Regions from separate parts of the Streptomyces sp. V3I7 genome, predicted to be linked through region 1. Evidence: predicted binding sites of a transcription regulator. Region 1 holds the regulator's gene; the other holds the start of a gene.
What was found. Region 1 encodes HspR, which represses chaperone genes until heat shock. Its sites were predicted from a motif close to TTGAGNNNNNNNNNCTCAA; they were not measured.
Positions count from the first base shown of each region.

Region 2: a site for HspR is predicted at 8,631-8,649, ahead of lon (endopeptidase La). Genes of this name have one in related genera too.

Region 1 covers NZ_JAUSZK010000001.1:3,525,606-3,535,618, forward strand. The annotation lists gene QFZ74_RS16385 (MraY family glycosyltransferase) at 59-1,135, shown strand; gene dnaK (molecular chaperone DnaK) at 1,230-3,071, shown strand; gene grpE (nucleotide exchange factor GrpE) at 3,068-3,730, shown strand; gene dnaJ (molecular chaperone DnaJ) at 3,776-4,954, shown strand; gene QFZ74_RS16405 (heat shock protein transcriptional repressor HspR) at 4,960-5,412, shown strand; gene QFZ74_RS16410 (hypothetical protein) at 5,483-5,713, opposite strand; gene QFZ74_RS16415 (peptidoglycan-binding protein) at 5,734-6,597, opposite strand; gene QFZ74_RS16420 (hypothetical protein) at 6,633-7,280, opposite strand; gene QFZ74_RS16425 (hypothetical protein) at 7,315-7,464, opposite strand; gene QFZ74_RS16430 (hypothetical protein) at 7,506-9,884, opposite strand; gene QFZ74_RS16435 (hypothetical protein) at 9,871-10,013, opposite strand, start outside.
Region 2 covers NZ_JAUSZK010000001.1:4,550,988-4,561,000, reverse strand. The annotation lists gene QFZ74_RS21420 (roadblock/LC7 domain-containing protein) at 1-237, opposite strand, end outside; gene QFZ74_RS21415 (nitrate- and nitrite sensing domain-containing protein) at 234-3,020, opposite strand; gene QFZ74_RS21410 (protein phosphatase 2C domain-containing protein) at 3,393-4,181, shown strand; gene QFZ74_RS21405 (MarR family winged helix-turn-helix transcriptional regulator) at 4,562-5,053, opposite strand; gene QFZ74_RS21400 (lysozyme) at 5,272-6,096, shown strand; gene lon (endopeptidase La) at 6,179-8,608, opposite strand; gene QFZ74_RS21390 (spermidine synthase) at 8,840-9,517, shown strand; gene QFZ74_RS21385 (response regulator transcription factor) at 9,631-10,013, shown strand, end outside.

The sequences.
Region 1 (10,013 bases):
AGGCAATCCGATCGTGTTATTCATCCCGAATTGCACTTTTCACCCCTAATTTAGAGCCGTGCTCTACGGGATCATCGCCGCCACCGCCGCCCTCCTCCTCGCCGCCGTGCTCGCGGTACTGCTGCGCGTGCCCGCCCTGCGCGCCGGGATCACCGACCGGCAGTGCCGACGGCCCCTGCCGCTGCTCGGCGGCGCGGCCGTCGTCCTCGCCACCGGCCTCGTCGCCGCAGTGGGCGAGTGGACGCAGGTCGCCCCGCTCGGCGACGGGGTCGGCCGGCTGCTCGTCGCGGGCTGCGCGGTCGCCGCGCTCGGACTGGTCGCCGACGTGTGGCGGCTGCGCGCGCGGGTGCTCGTCGCCGGTACGGCCGTCGCGGCGGCCTGCGTCGTGCCGTATGAGGAGACGGGCGTGGCCGCCGGGATCCTCGCCGTCGGCTGGATCGTCCTCACCGCCCTCGCCTTCCGGGCGCTCGACCACGCCGACGGTCTCGCGGGGACCGTCGGGGTCGTCACCGCCTTCGGGGTCGCGCTCTGCGCCGCCGCGGAGGTGATGGACGGACTCGCCGTCCTGCTCAGCGTGTTCGCCGCCGCCCTCACCGGCTTCCTCATGCACAACTGGCATCCCGCGCGCGTGGGTCTCGGCGCCTGCGGATCGCTGTTCACCGGCTTCCTGCTCGCCTCCGCCGCCGTGTTCACCCGGGCCGGGTACGGGATCGGGGCCGGCGCGGGCGTGCTGTTCGCGCTCACCGCCGTCGCGAGCGCCGACGTCCTGCTCGTGGTCCTCTCGCGGCTGATCGCCCGGCGCCCGCTGCTGCTGCGCGGCGGGCCCGACCACCTCGCGCACCGGCTGCGCCGACTGGGGCTCACCCCGCAGGGCGCCGCCGTCCTGCTGGGTCTCGGCTCCTTCTCCACCGTGCTGGTCGCGGTGCTCGCGCACACCGGGTGGGCCGGAGGGGCGGCGCTGTACTGGGTCGGCGCCGGCACGCTCGTCGTCGTCCTGCTTCTGCTGCGGGTGCCGGTGTACGGGCCGCGGCGCGACGTCCGGCGCGGAGTCCGGCGTGTGGACGTGCCCCGCGCGCGGGGACGTCGGATCGCATCCGTGCAGGCCGGAGGGCGGTTGCGCGTAAGGAACGGATAAGACTTGAGTCTTCTTCACTCAAGTCTGTTGACCGGTGGTGATCCTCATGCCACACTTGAGTCCGTTCCACTCAAGTCAGCTGGAGGAAATCACCATGGCACGTGCGGTCGGCATCGACCTGGGCACGACGAACTCCGTCGTGAGCGTTCTGGAGGGCGGCGAGCCCACCGTCATCACCAACGCCGAGGGTGCCCGGACCACGCCGTCCGTCGTCGCCTTCGCGAAGAACGGCGAGGTGCTCGTCGGCGAGGTCGCCAAGCGCCAGGCGGTCACCAACGTGGACCGGACCATCCGCTCCGTCAAGCGCCACATGGGCACGGACTGGAAGATCAACCTGGACGGGAAGGACTTCAACCCCCAGCAGATCTCCGCCTTCATCCTCCAGAAGCTGAAGCGCGACGCCGAGTCCTACCTGGGCGAGAAGGTCACCGACGCGGTCATCACCGTCCCGGCGTACTTCAACGACTCCGAGCGTCAGGCCACCAAGGAGGCCGGCGAGATCGCGGGTCTGAACGTCCTGCGCATCGTCAACGAGCCGACGGCCGCCGCGCTGGCGTACGGCCTCGACAAGGACGAGCAGATCATCCTCGTCTTCGACCTCGGTGGCGGTACCTTCGACGTCTCGCTGCTGGAGATCGGCGACGGCGTCGTCGAGGTGAAGGCCACCAACGGTGACAACCACCTCGGTGGTGACGACTGGGACCAGCGCGTCGTCGACTACCTGGTCAAGCAGTTCCAGTCCGGCCACGGCGTGGACCTGTCCAAGGACAAGATGGCCCTCCAGCGCCTCCGCGAGGCCGCCGAGAAGGCCAAGATCGAGCTGTCCTCGTCCTCCGAGACCTCGATCAACCTGCCCTACATCACGGCCTCCGCCGAGGGCCCGCTGCACCTGGACGAGAAGCTCACGCGCGCCCAGTTCCAGCAGCTGACCGCCGACCTGCTGGAGCGCTGCAAGACGCCGTTCCACAACGTCATCAAGGACGCCGGCATCAGCCTCTCCGAGATCGACCACGTCGTTCTCGTCGGTGGCTCCACCCGTATGCCCGCCGTCGCCGAGCTCGTCAAGGAGCTGACCGGCGGCAAGGAGGCCAACAAGGGTGTGAACCCGGACGAGGTCGTCGCCATCGGCGCCTCGCTCCAGGCCGGTGTCCTCAAGGGTGAGGTCAAGGACGTCCTGCTCCTCGACGTCACCCCGCTGTCCCTCGGTATCGAGACCAAGGGCGGCATCATGACCAAGCTCATCGAGCGGAACACGACGATCCCGACCAAGCGGTCCGAGATCTTCACCACCGCCGAGGACAACCAGCCCTCCGTGCAGATCCAGGTCTACCAGGGCGAGCGCGAGATCGCGGCGTACAACAAGAAGCTCGGGATGTTCGAGCTGACCGGTCTGCCGCCGGCCCCGCGTGGCGTCCCGCAGATCGAGGTCTCCTTCGACATCGACGCCAACGGCATCATGCACGTGACCGCGAAGGACCTCGGCACGGGCAAGGAGCAGAAGATGACCGTCACCGGCGGCTCCTCGCTACCGAAGGACGAGGTCGACCGGATGCGCCAGGAGGCCGAGCAGTACGCGGAGGAGGACCACCGCCGCCGCGAGGTCGCCGAGACCCGCAACCAGGGCGAGCAGCTCGTCTACCAGACGGAGAAGTTCCTCAAGGACAACGAGGACAAGGTCCCGGCCGAGATCAAGACCGAGGTCGAGGCGGCCGTCGAGGAGCTGAAGACCGCGCTCAAGGGCGAGGACAGCGCCGAGATCCGCACCGCCACGGAGAAGGTCGCCGCCGTCTCCCAGAAGGTGGGCCAGGCCATGTACGCCGACGCCCAGGCCGCGGGCGGTCCCGAGGGTGCCGCCGCCGGTGGTGCCAAGGCCGCCGACGACGACGTCGTGGACGCCGAGATCGTGGACGACGAGCGCAAGGACGGTGCCGCGTGACGGAGGAGACCCCGGGCTTCGACGAGAAGCCCGACGTCCCCTCCGGCGCCACCCCTGAGGACGCCGAGCCGCAGGCCGCCTCCCCCTCTTCGGAGGAGGCGGCGGCCCCGGCCGGGGACGCCAGCCAGATCGCCGGCCTGGTCGCCCAGCTGGACCAGGTGCGCACGGCGCTCAACGAGCGCACCGCGGACGTCCAGCGCCTCCAGGCCGAGTACCAGAACTACCGCCGCCGCGTCGATCGCGACCGGGCCGCGGTCAAGGAGGTCGCCATCGCGAACCTCCTGACCGAGCTCCTGCCCGTGCTCGACGACATCGGCCGCGCGCGGGAGCACGGCGAGCTCGTCGGCGGATTCAAGTCCGTCGCCGAGTCCACCGAGACCGTCGCGGCGAAGCTGGGGCTGCAGCAGTTCGGCAAGGAGGGCGAACCGTTCGACCCGACGATCCACGAGGCCCTGATGCACTCGTACGCGCCGGACGTCACCGAGACGACGTGCGTGGCGATTCTTCAGCCCGGGTATCGCATCGGCGAGCGCACCATCCGCCCCGCGCGGGTGGCCGTCGCCGAGCCCCAGCCCGGGGTCCAGGCGGCCAAGGCCGAGGGGACCGAGGAGAGCGGCGGATCCGACGACAAGGAGAGCGGTGGCCCGGACGAGGGCTGACGTAGACGCTCGGACAAGCACCGGTAGGAAGGAGGGACGTCGGGGATGAGCACCAAGGACTTCATCGAGAAGGACTTCTACAAGGTCCTCGGCGTCCCCAAGGACGCCACCGAGGCCGAGATCAAGAAGGCGTACCGGAAGCTCGCCCGCGAGTTCCACCCGGACGCCAACAAGGGCAACGCCCGGGCCGAGGAGCGCTTCAAGGAGATCTCCGAGGCGAACGACGTGCTCGGTGACCCCAAGAAGCGCAAGGAGTACGACGAGGCCCGCGCCCTCTTCGGCAACGGCGGCTTCCGCCCGGGGCCGGGCGGGGCGGCCGGCGGCAACTTCAACTTCGACCTGGGCGACCTCTTCGGCGGCGCCCAGGGCGGAGCCGGAGGCGGCGGCTTCGGCGGCGGGTTCGGCGACGTCCTCGGGGGCCTGTTCAACCGGGGCGCCGGCGCGGGTCCGCGGACGCAGCCCCGGCGCGGCCAGGACATCGAGTCCGAGGTCACGCTGAGCTTCACCGAAGCCATCGAGGGCGCCACGGTCCCGCTGCGGATGTCCTCGCAGGCGCCGTGCAAGGCCTGTTCGGGCACCGGCGACAAGAACGGCACGCCGCGCGTGTGCCCGACCTGCGTCGGCACCGGGCAGGTGGCCCGGGGCTCGGGCGGCGGCTTCTCCCTGACCGACCCGTGCCCCGACTGCAAGGGCCGCGGTCTCATGGCCGAGCACCCCTGTCCGGAGTGCAAGGGCAGCGGCCGCGCCAAGTCGTCCCGCACCATGCAGGTCCGCATCCCCGCGGGGGTGACGGACGGGCAGCGGATCCGGCTGCGCGGCAAGGGCGCGCCCGGCGAACGGGGCGGCCCGGCGGGCGACCTGTACGTCGTCGTGCACGTCGGCAGCCACCCGGTCTTCGGCCGCAAGGGCGACAACCTCACCGTCACCGTCCCGGTGACGTTCGCCGAGGCAGCCCTCGGCGGCGAGGTGCGCGTCCCGACGCTCGGCGGCCCCTCCGTCACCCTGAAGCTGCCGCCCGGCACGCCCAACGGCCGCACCATGCGGGCGCGGGGCAAGGGCGCGGTCCGCAAGGACGGCACCCGCGGCGACCTGCTGGTCACCGTCGAGGTGAGTGTCCCGGGGGACCTGACGGGGAAGGCTCGTGACGCACTCGAGGCGTATCGCGAGGCGACCGCGGGCGAGGACCCGCGGGCGGAGCTGTTCGAGGCCGCGAAGGGAGCATGAGCGTGATGGACGGCCGTCGACGCAATCCGTACGAACTGACCGAGGAGACCCCGGTCTACGTCATCTCGGTGGCGGCCCAGCTCTCCGGCCTCCACCCGCAGACGCTGCGCCAGTACGACCGGCTCGGCCTGGTCTCCCCCGACCGCACCGCCGGACGGGGTCGGCGCTACTCGGCCCGTGACATCGAACTGCTCCGCCAGGTGCAGGCGTTGTCGCAGGACGAGGGCATCAACCTGGCCGGCATCAAGCGCATCATCGAACTGGAGAACCAGGTCGTCGCGCTCCAGTCCCGCATAACGGAACTGGAGGCGGCCCTGGACGGCGCGGCGGCCGCCATGCAGCAGCGCGAGGCCGCCGTCCACGCCTCCTACCGGCGCGACCTGGTCCCGTACCAGGAGGTCCAGCAGACCAGCGCGCTGGTGGTGTGGCGGCCGAAGCGGCAGCAGTCCGCGGACTGATGGACTGATCCGCCCACGCACGACGAAAAGGGGCCGGGAGGTTCAACCTCCCGGCCCCTTTTCGTGTTTCTCAGTGCCCCACCGTCTCCCACAGCGTGATCGCGAGTGCCGTGCAGGACGTCACCGCCGCCAGGGACGGCAGCGGCCAGCGGGTGCGTTCCAGGGCGTCGAGGCGTTCCTCGTGGACGCCGAGAGTCTTGTCGGTCTGGTCGGCGCGTTGCAGGAGAAGGGCGAGGTCGCCGCGCGTGGTGGCGAAGCCGACGTCGACGGAGCGGCGCAGGCGTTCCAATTCCACGGCCACTTCACCCGCCTCCGTCGCGGTCACGACGCGCTGCCGCGCACGACAGGGACGCGCAGCCTGTCCCAGCTGGCGCGGCCCGGTATGCCATCAGCGGCCGCACCGACGTATCCGAGCCTGCGCTGCCAGGCCGCGTACGAGAGAACGTCCGCCTCGCCCCACACGGGGCCCGGCCCGACCGTGTAACGGCCGCAGCCCTCGGCCACCAGGCGCTCGCCGACGGCCGTGACGAGCGCGCTGCGCCGGCCCGGCACGAAGAAGGCGGCACCCGGGAAAGGGGCGTACGCCTGCGGCGCGGGTACGGGCTTGACGCCCAGCCGGGCCTCGATCCGGGTGCGCATCCCGGGCATCGAGAACGACGGGTCGATCTTGCGGCGGGTCCACTCCTTGTGGCCGATCACGCTCGCCGCCGACCAGCCGTGCGCCCGGCAGATGGCCGCCGACACCCGCTCCGCGGCGGCGAGTTGGGCCGCCGGGTACGGATCGCGGCCGTTGCCGAGGTTCTCGATCTCGAAGCCGTAGAAGCGGGCGTTGCCGTCGACGGCGTCCGGCCCCGGGGGCGGCGGGGTGCGCTCGGCGACGACCGCGTCGAGTACGGCCGTGGAGCCGGACCCGGCGTGGTTGGTGCGGCCGTATCCGACCAGGTGCACCGTGCCGTCCTTGGCGATCAGGCCGGTGCACAGCGGGCCGGGCAGCGCCGCGGTGCCGTCACGGCACAGGGTGAGGCTGCTGGTGCCGGCGGTGTGGTGCAGCATCACGCCGTGAACGGGGCCCCAGGGGCCCATGTGATTGCGGTTGTGAGTCTTCCAGGTGCCGTGCTCGACGAAGTGGACGCCTTCACCGCGCAGGGCGCGGGTGAAGGCGTCGGCGGTCAGCGGTGTGGCCATGGGCTGGTTCCTTGCCGGTAAGTCGCGGTGCGGGTCTACGGGATGGGGTCGACGCGTATGAACCGGTTGTCGAAGAACGAGGTGTTGGTGGACGCGCCGGACCGGTAGGCGGGCGTCGCCGTGTGGGTCGTGCCGATGGCGAGGCCGGTGACCAGGAACTGGGCGGAGACGGAGGTCCGGACGGTGCTGGTCGCGGCCGCCGCGCGGCTGTCGTCGGCTGTCAGGACCACCGTGTTCGCAGAGTTGCGGACGTTGGCCGAGATGAAGGAGCCGGTGGCGGTGGAAGCGCGGATGTAGCCTCCCACGGTGATGATGACCTGACCGGACGCCGGCACGGTGAACGACGCGTTCATCGGGTCGCCCGTGGCGTTTGCCAGCGTCTCGACGTAGGTGGTCGACGTGGTGTCGCCGTCGTCGAGGTTGACCCGGAAGACCGGGGACGGCGCCAGGGGCACCCAGGCGGTACCGGTGTGGTACATCATCCGGCCGGGCGTGCCGACCCAGGCGATCATCCCGGCGACCGGCGCGGTCACCTTGGCGTCGCGCGCGGTGGCGTCCGCGAACCGCAGCACCGCACGCCCGTCCACGGCGTCGGCGAGCGCCTTGAGATGGGCCGGAAGGTCGGCGGGGTCGGTGGGCTGCGGGTAGGGAAGACCGCTGATCGTTGTGAACTGCGTGGTCATGCTGGCTTCTCCTGACGCGGGGCGGGACGAGGGGTCATACGGCGGGGTCGACCGTGACGGTCAGCAGCTCCTCGCCGGGAATCGGCGCGGTGACGTACGGGGCGGGGTCGAGAGCGATCGCCTCGGCCAGCTCACGCAGCTGGTCCTCGGTCGGCTGCACGGGTTCCGGTGCGGGCTCGGACATAACGAACCTCCTTCGCGGACAAGGGAGTTGACGACACGCGGCTACACGTCGGCCCAGGTCGGGTTGGCCGCGAGCAGGTCGGCGAGCGTCGGGTACGCGGCGGCGACGGCGGCGTACGTCCGCGAGGTGTCCGGCGCGGGCGGCAGCGCCGGGACGTCCGGCGTGAGCCCCGCGTCGGCGGGCACGCCATTGGCCGACACACCGCGCAGGGCCAGCGTCTGCTGGACCCCGCCCTCCGCGGTCGCGGAGGTGGTGATGCCCACGACCCAGGCGAGGGTGTCGAGGACGGCCCCCGTCGTGTCCTGCACGCGCACCACGTCGCCGAGCTCGATGCGCGGGTCGTACAGCACCTGCACGTCCCCGAGCACCGGCACCGGGTACTCCCCGGCCTTGCGCATCGCCGCGGCCAACTGGCGTGCCGCGCCCAGGTCCTGGACCCAGTCGGAGGACTCGCCGTAGAACTCCTGGCGGCCGTAGAAGCGCTCGCTCGCGCTCCCGGAGACGTACGACACCCCCTCGCGCTCCACGGGATCGCGGTCGGGCTTGAGCGGGACGATGGTGATGGACGGCCCGCCGGCCTTGGTAACCGTGTAGAGCTTCTGCGCGGTGCGGTTGGTCAGGCGCAGCACGATGCTGCCGTCCTCGCGGCGCAACAGCGCCTCGACCGCACCCTTGACCGCCGGCGCGCCCGCCGCGTTCTGTGCCGAGACCCGGAAGTTCGAGCCGGACGTGAGGATCACATCGTCGTCCGTGTCCGGCGGGCCGATGTCGAGTTCGTCCTCGCCGAAGGTGTACGAGACGGTCAGCGAGCTGTTGGCCGGGATCTCCCGGACCTGGGTGTCTACCACGGCGTCCCCGCCGACGAGCCGCACCGCGCTCCAGTCCTTGGCGGGCTGGACGCAGAAGTTGCGGCAGGCGTCGATCTCCTCGGTGACGGTGAGCGCGGCGATGTCGCGCACCGACGTCAGCGTGAGATCGGGGGTGGTGGGCACGGTGGCGAACCGGGTGAAGTTGCGCCAGCGGAACCGTCCGCTCTCGTCGAGCTCCGCGGTCGACATGCTCGCCTTCGCGATCTGTCCGATCGCCTCCCACTGCGACCCCGAGACCTTGGGGATCATCCGCAGCGGCAGGATCGCCTCGTCCAGCTCGGCGGTCTTGGTCCAGGTGCCGGCCTGGCTGAACTCGGCGGTCGTCGGGACCGTGGTCATTCCGCTGGTGACCTGGACCCCTTCGGTTGCAATCGTGGTGGTCAGCCGTACCTTGCGCAGCTCGGCGACCGGCTGCGGTCCGCTGGTCGCGGTGAAGACGCCGGCTCCGCCCACCCAGGTGACGCCGTCGGGAGCGGTGAGCATCGGAGTGAAGCCGGGCAGCGCCTGACCGTTCGTCGAGGCGAACACGTCGACGAACACGCCGACGTGCCACACCCCTCGCTTGGTCTTCATGGCCGTCGCGTTCTGCGACCAGACCAGCCCGCTTCCCGGCACGGCAGGATCACTGCTGAGCGACCAGACCGTCACGGTTCCCTGGGAGAAGTTGAGGTCCAGGGAGAGAGTGCCGGTGTAGTTGCCCGTACGGTTCAGCTCCAGGTCGAGCCGGACGGTGTCGCCGATGCCGACCGCCGTGTTCACCCAGGCCTCGACGAACAGCCGGCTGCCGGGCACGGTGACCCGGCTGCGCGGGAACCAGGAGGCGATCACACCGCTGCTGCCGACCGGCAGCCCCGTCGGCAGCAGCGCCATCTCGTGCGGGGCGCCCATGCGCGACCAGGTGTAGTTCCGCGGGTCCGGCAGATCCTCCGGTATGCCGTACGGGGTGCCGAAACCGCCGTGCAGCGTGGCGTGGACGAGGCTCAGCGGCTGGCCCGCGACGAACTCCGGAGCCCGGGGCGGCGGACTCGTCAACAGACCCGCCTGGCGCAGTAGTTCGTCCACGCACCAGGTCGCGGTGGCCACAGGCCGCCCCCAGTACAACCCGGTGTACGGGCGCGGGAGTTCGGCCGGTGCCCGCAGCCGTTCGGCACCGTCCAGTGCGGTGAGCTGCACGGCGTCCGTCCCGGAGGCGGCGCTGCGGGTGCGCAGGGTGCCGCGGAAGGCGGGCAGCGGGGCGCCGCTGCCGACGCCCGACTCGTGGACGACCGACTGGCCCGGACGTGCGATGTCGCTGGTGGCGTGGCCGGCCCACGGGGAGTACAGCGCGGGCGCGGTGCTGCCGTCCGTACCGGAGATCTGCAGCTGCAGCTGGGCGGAGGAACTGCCGGAGAACGCCCGCATGGCGGGCGGCAGATCGGTGGCGTAGCTGCGCTCCAGCTGCCAGGACTGCACCTGCGCGGAGACGTCCTCGCCGCCGAGCCGGGTGGTGTGCGTGACGGTACGCTCGCCCGCGGCCAGTGCCGCCTCGGTGGCATCGTCAGCCCGTTGCACTGGTCACCTCCACGAGATCGATACCGACGGTGCGGTGCGGCAGCGGGCGTCCCGGGGTGTCGCTGTAGCCGGTGATCGACATGGTCGGCAGGCCGTCGCCGGGCACGTTGTCGGCCGCGGTGTCGCCGC
Region 2 (10,013 bases), 1.0 Mb from region 1:
GATGCCCGAGACGATGGTCGCGAGGTCGGCGGCGGAGCCGCGAGGCCCGCTGCGCCGCTCGCCGTAGGACTCCCGGGCCCCGCGGGCGACGCCCGGGTCGGAGGCCAGGAGCAGCAGGCCGTCGGAGGAGACCACGGCGACCGACTGGATGCCCGGCACCTCCTCGACCAGATTGGTCAGCAGCCAGTGCAGGTTACGGGCTTCATTGCTCAGCCCGTAGGTGCTGGGCGCGGTCAACTGGTTGCCTCCTCGACTGTGCCCCCCGCGGCTGCTTGCGCCTGGGGTGGTGCGGCGTCGGGCCGTTGGTTGCGGGTCGTCTGTTCGATCTCCGCCTCGACGTCACGGCGGCCGGCGTCCGCACCGCGGTGGAAGCCGCCGAGCCGTCGCCGCAGGGCTTCGGCGTCGACGGAGCCGGTCCGCTGGCGCGGGGCCTGGACGGGTGCGGTGATCTTGGGTGTGCGCTTGGGAAGGCCCTTGTTGGTGATGACCTCCTCCTCGGCGGCGTCGTCGGACGCCGGGGAGGTGCCGGAGGTGCCGGGCGCGGTGGCGTCCGGGGTCCGCTCGTGGATGTCGGGGCCTATCGCGTAGAGGTCCGCGGGGGTCACGGGGTCCGCGGGGGCGATGGGGCCCGCGGGGGCCACCGGGGCCATCAGCTCCATCGTGCTCTCGGCCGGGGTCTCCGCAGGGGCCAGGGGGGTGGCCGGGGCGGCGGTCGGGGCGGTCGTGTCGCCTGTCGTCGGAGCCTGTCCCGCGTCCCGTACGGCCTTCTCGGCGAGGGCGACCAGCGGGTCCCCCTGGACCGGACGGGCCGGGAGGACGTTGGAGTTGGCCTCGGCGTCCGCTCCCGGCAGGGAGTAGCCCTGCCCGCCGCCGCGCACGGTGGTGGCCGGGCCGGCCGTGGCCGGGGCCTGCGCCAGCAGGGACGGGGTGAGGACGACGACCGCCGCCACTCCGCCCTGCTTCTGCTCGCGCAGCTGGACGCGGACACCGTGGCGGTGCGCGAGGCGGGCCACGACGTACAGGCCGAGGCCGAGGCCGTCGCCGCCCTCGTGGTCGTACGGGCTTTCGGGGTCGAAGGCGGTGAGGCGTGCGTTGAGGCGCGCCATGCGCTCCTCGGTCATGCCGATGCCCTCGTCCTGCACGGAGAGCATGATCTCGCCGCTCTCCAGCAGCCAGCCGGAGACCTCGACGGGCATGTCCGGCGGGGAGAACGCGGTGGCGTTCTCCATGAGTTCGGCCAGCAGGTGGGAGAGGTCGTCGGCCACGAAGCCCGCCACATGGGCGTGCGGGGGGAGCGCGGCGATCCGGACGCGCTCGTAGCGCTCGACCTCGCTGACCGCGGCGCGCACGACGTCGACGAGCGGGACCGGGTCGGGGCGCTGCTGGAGGTGCTCGGTGCCGGTGAGGACCAGGAGGTTCTCGCTGTACCGGCGCATGACCGTGGCGAAGTGGTCGAGCTTGTAGAGGGTGGCGAGCCGGTCGGGGTCCTGCTCGCGCTCCTCCAGGCTCTCGATGACGGCCAGTTGGCGCTCCACCAGGCCCAGCGTGCGCAGGGCGAGGTTGACGAACGTGCCGCCGATGCTGAGGCGGAGCTGCTCCATCTGCTCGGTGGCGTGGGCGAGTTCCGCGCGCAGCTTCTCACGGGCGTCCGCCATCTGCTGGCGTTGGGCGACCAGGTGCTTGCGGTCGGACTCCAGCGTGGCGATGCGCTCGTTGAGGGGGGCGGCGCCGGCGCGCAGGGTCTCGGCGTACGCCTGCAGGGCGTTGACGGAGCGGACGACCTGGGCGAACTCGTCGTTGCGGCCGGTGTACTTGATCGGTTCCTCGGCCAGCGGGTCCGCGGCCTGGGCGAGGCGGGCGGAGCCGCGGCGCAGCACCGAGAGCGGCTGGGTGAGGGTGCGCGCCATGGCGGTGGAGACGCCGATGGAGACCAGCATCAGGGCGCCGAGCACCGCGATGCGGATCTCCAGCGCGGTGACGTCCTCGTCCCGCGTCTGGGCGAGGTCCTTGGCGCGCCGGTTGTAGAGGGCGGACTCGGCGCCGCGCATCAGGTCGACGCGGGCGGACAGGGCCGCGTCCAGCCTCTTGGCGCTGACCGCCGCGCCGTTCGTGGAGAGCGTCGGCTGCGCGGTGAGGACGGCGAGGTACCTCGCGGCGGAGTTGACGTCCGTGCCGGTGACCGTGGAGTCGTACGAGGCCACGGCGGAGTCGGGCGCGCTGTCGCGGAAGTCGGCGAGCGCGGCGTCGGCCCGCAGCCGGGCCTGCTGGGCGACGGCGGTGAGCGCGTCGCGCTGCTTTCTGCCCTGCGCGGTGGGGACGGTGGTCGTGACGGGCAGACCGGTGACCGGGCTGACGACCGTCTGGGGGGTCCCCGGGACGTTGAGGGCGGCGAGGAGCAGACCGCGGGCGGCGGCGGACTGCTGGACGGCCGCGTCCAGGTCGACGAGCGCGTAGGCGCCGGAGCCCGACCGGGCGGACATCCGCTCGGCCAGCTGCTCGGCGAGCTGGTGCAGTCCGACGATGACGTCGGTGTACGCCTGGTGCGCCTCCAGTGCCGTGCTCTTGCCGCTCAGGGCGTTCTCGCGCGCGGTCTTGACGGCGTCGAGGTCCTCGCGCAGCGAGGCGGGGGCGCCGGATTCCGCGCGCAGTTCGGCGACCTGCCGGTCGACGCGGGCGCTGCGCTGCCCGGAGGGCGCGCTGGTCCTGGGGCGTCCGGCCGCGATGTAGGAGGTGACCTCGTCGCGCTCGTCGGCCAGGGAGTGGGCGAGCGCGAGGGCGTCCTGGGTGCGCCCGGCGAGGGTCACCAGCTCCTGGGAGTCGCTCACCTGCCCGGAGGCGGCCAGGACGGACGGGGCGCCCGCGGCTGCCGTCGCGGCGGCCACGACGGCCACGACGACGATGAGCCGGTTGCGTACGTGGGTCGGCCGGCCACGGCCGACGGGGGTGCGCTCGGCGGCCCCCTCAGGAGCCGTCTGATTGCCTTTGCGCCGAGGCCGCTTTTTCTGCACCGGTGCTCGCATTCTGAACTCGTGTACCCATGGGCCCGGGTGGCACTCCGTCAAGTCGATGCCGGGCCGGCGCGTACGACCCGTACGGCCGGTGCCCGACACTCCCAGTGCCAGTGGTCAGTGGTCGAGCATCACCTGACCCGCCACCTCAAGGAGTGAACCTCGGAGGGGAGTTGACGGGCAAGTTACTCGACCGGCCACATGAACGTCTTCCGGCGGGCCGGTTGGACTCGGGGGGCAGCCTTTGGCAGTATTCGCCGCCACGCCTTCCCGGAACGGTCCAATCCCGCACAAACCCGGCGGCGACCAGGCCCGCGGGCGTCAATTCGGGAACGGATGCCGTCCTTTGGCGGCGCCTGTGAAGGGCTCGTGCAGACTGACCCGATGCGCACTGAAGTCATTTCGGAACCCGGCGACCCCGCCCGCCCCAACGAGGACTTCGCCGCTGTCGGACTACCGGCCTGCGGGCAGGGGGGTTGCGTGATCGCCCTGGACGGGGTGACACCACCGGAGAGCGGGACCGGATGCGAGCACTCCGTTCCCTGGTTCACGGCGAGACTCGGCGGGGCACTGGCCGAACTGACCGTTTCCGACCGAGATCTGACGCTGCCGGAGATCCTCGCCCGCGCCATCAGCCGCACCGCGGACGCCCACGCTCAAACCTGTGACCTTTCTCACCCACGCACCCCTCAGGCGACGGTGGTCCTGGCCCGCTGGTCGGCCGCCCGCGTGGAGTACCTGGTGCTGTCGGACTCCGCCCTGCTCCTGGAGTCCCCGGACGGCACGGTCACCCCGGTCCTGGACGACCGGCTCTCCCGTGTCCCTCGCTCCCTCCTGATCAGCGACGCCGTCGCCGACGCCACCGTCCGCAACAAGGAGGGCGGCTTCTTCACCGCCGCCGCCGATCCCTCGGCCGCCTCCCGCGCGGTCACCGGCACCCTCCCGCGCCGGGAGGTCCGCGCCCTGGCGGCGCTCACCGACGGGGCGGCCCGCTGGGTCGAGAAGTTCGGTGCGGGCGAGTGGGCGGACTGCCTCGCCCTCGTCCGCAAGGAGGGTGCGCGGGCCCTGATCGACCGCGTACGCACCCTGGAGACCGCGGACCGCGACGAGCGCGCCTTCCTGCGCCGCGGCAAGACCCACGACGACGCGACGGTGGTGTACGCCGAGCTCTGACCCCGGAGCAGCGACGCCCGGGGCCCGCGCCAACGGGCGAGCACGCGACCCTGGCGGCTGGAGCCCCACGCCGGGAGCAGACAGCCGGCCCGGGCCACTCCTCCGCGCCCGCGTTCAACCAGCGCGGCAACCGGGCCGGTTCAACGCCCCCGGGACCACGCAAAACGAGCGAGCACGCGACCCGGCCGGCCGGCGCCACACGCAATCAGCCACAGCCCGGCCCGGTCCCAGGGCGGGCTACTCCCCCGCGCCCGCGTTCAACCAGCGCGGCAACCGGGCCGGTCCAACGCCCCCGGGACCACGCAAAACGAGCGAGCACGCGACCCGGCCGGCCGGCGCCACACGCAATCAGCCACAGCCCGGCCCGGTCCCAGGGCGGGCTACTCCCCCGCGCCCGCGTTCAACCGGTGGAGCAGTCGGGCCAGTTCCGCGACCTCGTGGCGGTCCCAGTGGGCGAGCTTGCGGACGTAGCGGGCGCGGCGGGCGTCGCGGACGCTGCCGACCCGGCCGCGGCCCTCGTCGGTCAGGGTGACCAGCCAGGCCCGGCCGTCGGCGGGGTCCGGTTCGCGGGCGACCAGGCCGAGTTCCTCCAGGGCGCGCAGCTGGCGGGACATGGTGGCCTTGCCGACGCCGATGTAGCAGGCGAGTTCGGTGGCACGCTGGCTGCCGTGTTCGTCGAGGCGCACGAGGAGGCCGTAGGCGGCGGGCTCCAGATCGGGGTGGACCTCGCGGGCCATCTCCCCCTGGCTGGCCCGGGCCCGCCGCAGCAGCACCGTCAACTCGCGCTCCAGATCCAGGAACTCCTGGTCTGCACCACTCGGCGCCACCCCTCCGGCGACGTGCGGTCCGTCGCCGTTTGCCTTCTCGTGCACGTCAGCACCCCTGATCGGTTTCGCGGTCCTGAAAGTTTCTGCCAAACGACGCCATTGCCGCAGCTCCGTAAGTATTTCGCAGGAGTAGACCAACGGCAGCCTCCTGCCCCTCTTCCCAGCCCGGGTCTACGTGCGTAGCGTCGAGGCCGCACCACTGAATGGCATGCTCACGCCAGTGCGTCATCCGCGGCTCCCCACCAACACCTCGGAGGCACGTCATGCCCGTGCACAGACCTGGTTCGCTCCGCCCCCGCGCCCTCACCGCCCTCGTGGCCGGACTGCTCGCGGCGCTGTCCCTCACCCTTCCCCTCTCCAGCGCCGACGCGGCGACCGCCCCCGCCCGCGGCTCCGCCTTCATGGGCATGGGCGTCGCCGCCCACGACGGCCAGGGCGGCACGCCCAGCTCCGGTGACGCCACCCAGACCGAGGGCGTCGACGTCTCCGGCTACCAGGGCAACGTCGCCTGGTCGACCCTGTGGAACAGCGGGGTCCGGTGGGCGTACACCAAGGCGACCGAAGGCACGTACTACACGAACCCGTACTTCGCCCAGCAGTACAACGGGTCCTACAACGTCGGCATGATCCGCGGCGCGTACCACTTCGCGACCCCGGACACCACGACCGGCGCCACCCAGGCCAACTACTTCGTCGACCACGGCGGCGGCTGGTCCCAGGACGGCAAGACCCTGCCGGGCGTGCTCGACATCGAGTGGAACCCCTACGGCGCCGCCTGCTACGGCAAGACCCAGAGCGGGATGGTCAGCTGGATCGCCGACTTCATCAACCAGTACCACGCCCGCACCGGCCGCTGGGCCGTCATCTACACGGCCACCAGCTGGTGGACCCAGTGCACCGGCAACTACGGCGGCTTCGCTGCCAACAACCCGCTGTGGATCGCGCGGTATGCGACGGATCCGGGGACGCTGCCGGCGGGCTGGGGGTACTACACCATGTGGCAGTACACCTCGACCGGCCCGACGGTTGGTGATCACGACAAGTTCAACGGAGCTCTGGACCGCGTCGTGGCCCTCGCCAACGGCTGACGCGCGCCAGGTGCCACCGGTACGGCGAAGGCCCGGGCCTCCCTCACGGGACCCGGGCCTTCGATCCGTCCGGCCGCGTCCGTCACGCCGCCGCCGGAACCTCCGCGGCGTCCTGCACGGCCGCCGACAGGGCCAGTTCGAGGACCTCGCGTACGTCCGTGACCGTGTGGACGTCGAGCTTGTCCAGTACCTCAGCCGGGACGTCGTCCAGGTCGGGCTCGTTGCGCTTGGGGATGACGACGGTCGTCACCCCGGCCCGGTGTGCGGCGAGCAGCTTCTGCTTCACGCCGCCGATCGGCAGCACCCGGCCGGTGAGCGAGACCTCGCCGGTCATCGCCACGTCCGTGCGCACCGCGCGGCCGGAGAGCAGGGAGGCGAGGGCCGTCGTCATCGTGATGCCCGCGCTCGGCCCGTCCTTCGGCACCGCGCCCGCCGGGAAGTGGATGTGCACGCCCCGGTCCTTCAGATCGGCCACCGGCAGCTCCAGTTCGGCGCCGCGGCTGCGCAGGAAGCTCAGCGCGATCTGCGCCGACTCCTTCATCACGTCGCCCAGTTGACCGGTGAGGGTCAGGCCCGACGCCCCCGTCTCCGGGTCGGCCAGTGACGCCTCGACGTAGAGGACGTCACCGCCCGCGCCGGTCACCGCGAGGCCGGTCGCCACACCCGGGACCGCCGTACGGCGCTCGGCCGGGTCCTGGGCGGACTCGGGCACATGGTGCGGCCGGCCGATCAGACCGCGCAGGTCCTCGTCCCGCACGGTGAACGGCAGCTCGCGCTCGCCCAGTTCGTGCTGGGCCGCGACCTTGCGCAGCAGCCGCGCGATCGAGCGCTCCAGGGTGCGCACGCCCGCCTCGCGCGTGTACTCGCCGGCCAGCTTGCGCAGCGCGCTCTCGTCGAGCGTGACCTCGCCGGTGTCCAGGCCCGCCCGCTCCAGCTGGCGCGGCAGCAGGTGGTCACGGGCGATGACGACCTTCTCGTCCTCGGTGTAGCCGTCCAGGCGGACCAGCTCCATGCGGTCGAGCAGGGCCTCCGGGATGGCCTCCAGGACGTTGGCCGTCGCCAGGAAGACGACGTCGGACAGGTCCAGTTCCACCTCCAGGTAGTGGTCCCGGAAGGTGTGGTTCTGCGCGGGGTCGAGGACCTCCAGCAGGGCCGCCGCCGGGTCGCCGCGGAAGTCGGAGCCGACCTTGTCGATCTCGTCCAGCAGGACCACCGGGTTCATGGACCCGGCCTCCTTGACGGCACGCACGATGCGGCCGGGCAGGGCGCCGACGTAGGTACGCCGGTGGCCGCGGATCTCGGCCTCGTCGCGCACACCGCCGAGGGCGACGCGGACGAACTTGCGGCCCATGGCGTGGGCCACCGATTCGCCCAGCGAGGTCTTGCCGACGCCGGGCGGCCCGACCAGGGCGAGCACGGCACCGCCGCGCCGCCCGCCGACCACACCGAGACCCCGGTCGCTGCGCCGCTTGCGCACCGCCAGGTACTCGGTGATCCGCTCCTTGACGTCGTCCAGTCCGGCGTGCTCGGCGTCGAGCACGGCCTGGGCGCCCTGGATGTCGTAGGCGTCCTCGGTCCGTTCGTTCCAGGGCAGTTCGAGGACCGTGTCGAGCCAGGTGCGGATCCAGGAGCCCTCGGGCGACTGGTCGCTGGCGCGCTCCAGCTTGTCGACCTCCTTGAGGGCGGCCTCGCGGACCTTCTCCGGCAGGTCGGCGGCCTCGACGCGGGCGCGGTAGTCGTCGGACTCCTCGGCAGGATCCTTGCCGTCCTCGCCGTTCAGCTCCCGCAGTTCCTTGCGGACGGCCTCCAGCTGGCGCCGCAGCAGGAACTCGCGCTGCTGCTTGTCGACGCCCTCCTGGACGTCCTTGGCGATGGACTCGGCCACGTCCTGCTCGGCGAGGTGGTCGCGCAGCCGCTGCGTGGCGAGCTTGAGCCGGGCCACCGGGTCGGCGGTCTCCAGCAGCTCGACCTTCTGCTGCAGGGTCAGGAAGGGTGAGTAACCGGAGTTGTCGGCGAGCGCGGAGACGTCGTCGATGCCCTGGACGCGGTCGACGACCTGCCAGGCGCCGCGCTTGCGCAGCCAGCTGGTGGCGAGCGCCTTGTACTCCTTGACGAGTTCGGTGACATGACCGGGCAGGGGGTCGGGCAGTTGCTCGTCGACGCGGGTGCCCTCGACCCACAGCGCGGCGCCCGGGCCCGTGGTACCTGCGCCGATGCGCACCCGGTCGCGGCCGCGGATCAGCGCGCCCGGGTCGCCGTCGGCCAGCCGGCCCACCTGCTCCACCGTGCCGAGCACACCGGTGCTCGCGTACGTCCCGTCGATGCGCGGCACGAGCAGGACCCGGGGCTTGCCGGGCGCGGAGCGGGCGGCGGCCTGGGCGGCCTCCACCGCGGCCCGTACGTCCGGGTCGTTCAGGTCGAGCGGGACCACCATGCCGGGCAGCACGACCTCGCCGTCGAGCGGCAGCACGGGCAGGGTGAGCGGCGTGGACGCCGTGGACTCAGCAGCCATGATCTCCCCTAGAGCAATCAACTTGAGTTACATGGACTCAATGCACGTGAGTCGTCCATTGTTCCCCAGGGGCTGTTCGCTCTGAGCGATCGACTCCGAAGACCTCGGACCGGCCTCCGGACCGGCCTCGGTCGGGTGAACCTGTCCGGCGCGCGCTCTCCTCCACGTCTACGCGCCGCGGTCCTCCGTAATTCCCCTGCCCGCCAAGCCCCGTTCGGGGATGATGGGGCCATGACCGCCGCGCACGACACCCCCCATGTCCTGGACCGCCGCGAGGGCCCGTACGGCGAAGTGGTCCTGCGCAGGCACGGCGACCTTCTCCAGATCATCGCCAACGGCTGCTTCCTGATGGACACCTCCGACGGCCGCTCGGAGCGGCTGCTCGTCGACGCGGCGTACGACGCGCTGGACGGGCGGGCGGAACCGGACGTGCTGATCGGCGGCCTGGGCGTGGGGTTCTCACTCGCACACGCGGCGGCGGATCCCCGCTGGGGCCGGATCACGGTCGTCGAGCGCGAGCCGGCCGTGATCGGCTGGCACCGCGAGGGCCCGCTGTCCGCCGTGACCGCGGCCGCGCTGGCCGACCCGCGGACGAAGATCGTCGAGAGCGACCTCCTGACGTACGTCAATGAGAGATGTGCCACATTCGACGCACTGTGCTTGGACATCGACAACGGTCCGGGCTGGACTGTCACCGAGGACAACGGCGGCCTCTACTCCCCGGCCGGACTGGCAGGCTGCGCAAGGGCGTTGAGGCCCGGCGGAGTGCTTGCCGTATGGTCGGCGCAGCCCTCCTCCGGGTTTGAGGAAACCTTGCGGAATGCCGGGTTCCGGCAGGTGCGTACCAAAGAGGTCCCCGTTGCCCGGGGAGTTCCGGACGCCGTGCACCTCGCCGTACGACCTGGATAGCGACGGCCCGGCCTGTCCCCGTAATGTGCTGCCCTGACGCAGATCATTCAAGCGTCAAACGCAGACATGGGATCACCCCACGGATTCCGGAAAGCACACTTCAGGGGCGGGCGATGGAGCAGACACACACCTCGCACAACGGCACGGCGGCGGCCACCCAGGGCGCGCAGCGCCGAGTCCTGGTGGTCGAGGACGACGCGACGATCGTCGACGCCATCGCGGCCCGGCTGCGCGCCGAGGGATTCCTCGTGCAAACCGCGGGCGACGGACCGGCCGCCGTCGACACCGCCGAGGCCTGGCAGCCTGACCTGCTGATCCTCGACATCATGCTGCCGGGCTTCGACGGCCTGGAGGTCTGCCGCCGCGTGCAGGCCCAGCGCCCGGTGCCGGTGATGATGCTCACCGCCCGCGACGACGAGACGGACATGCTCGTGGGTCTCGGCGTCGGCGCCGACGACTACATGACCAAGCCGTTCTCGATGCGCGAACTGGCCGC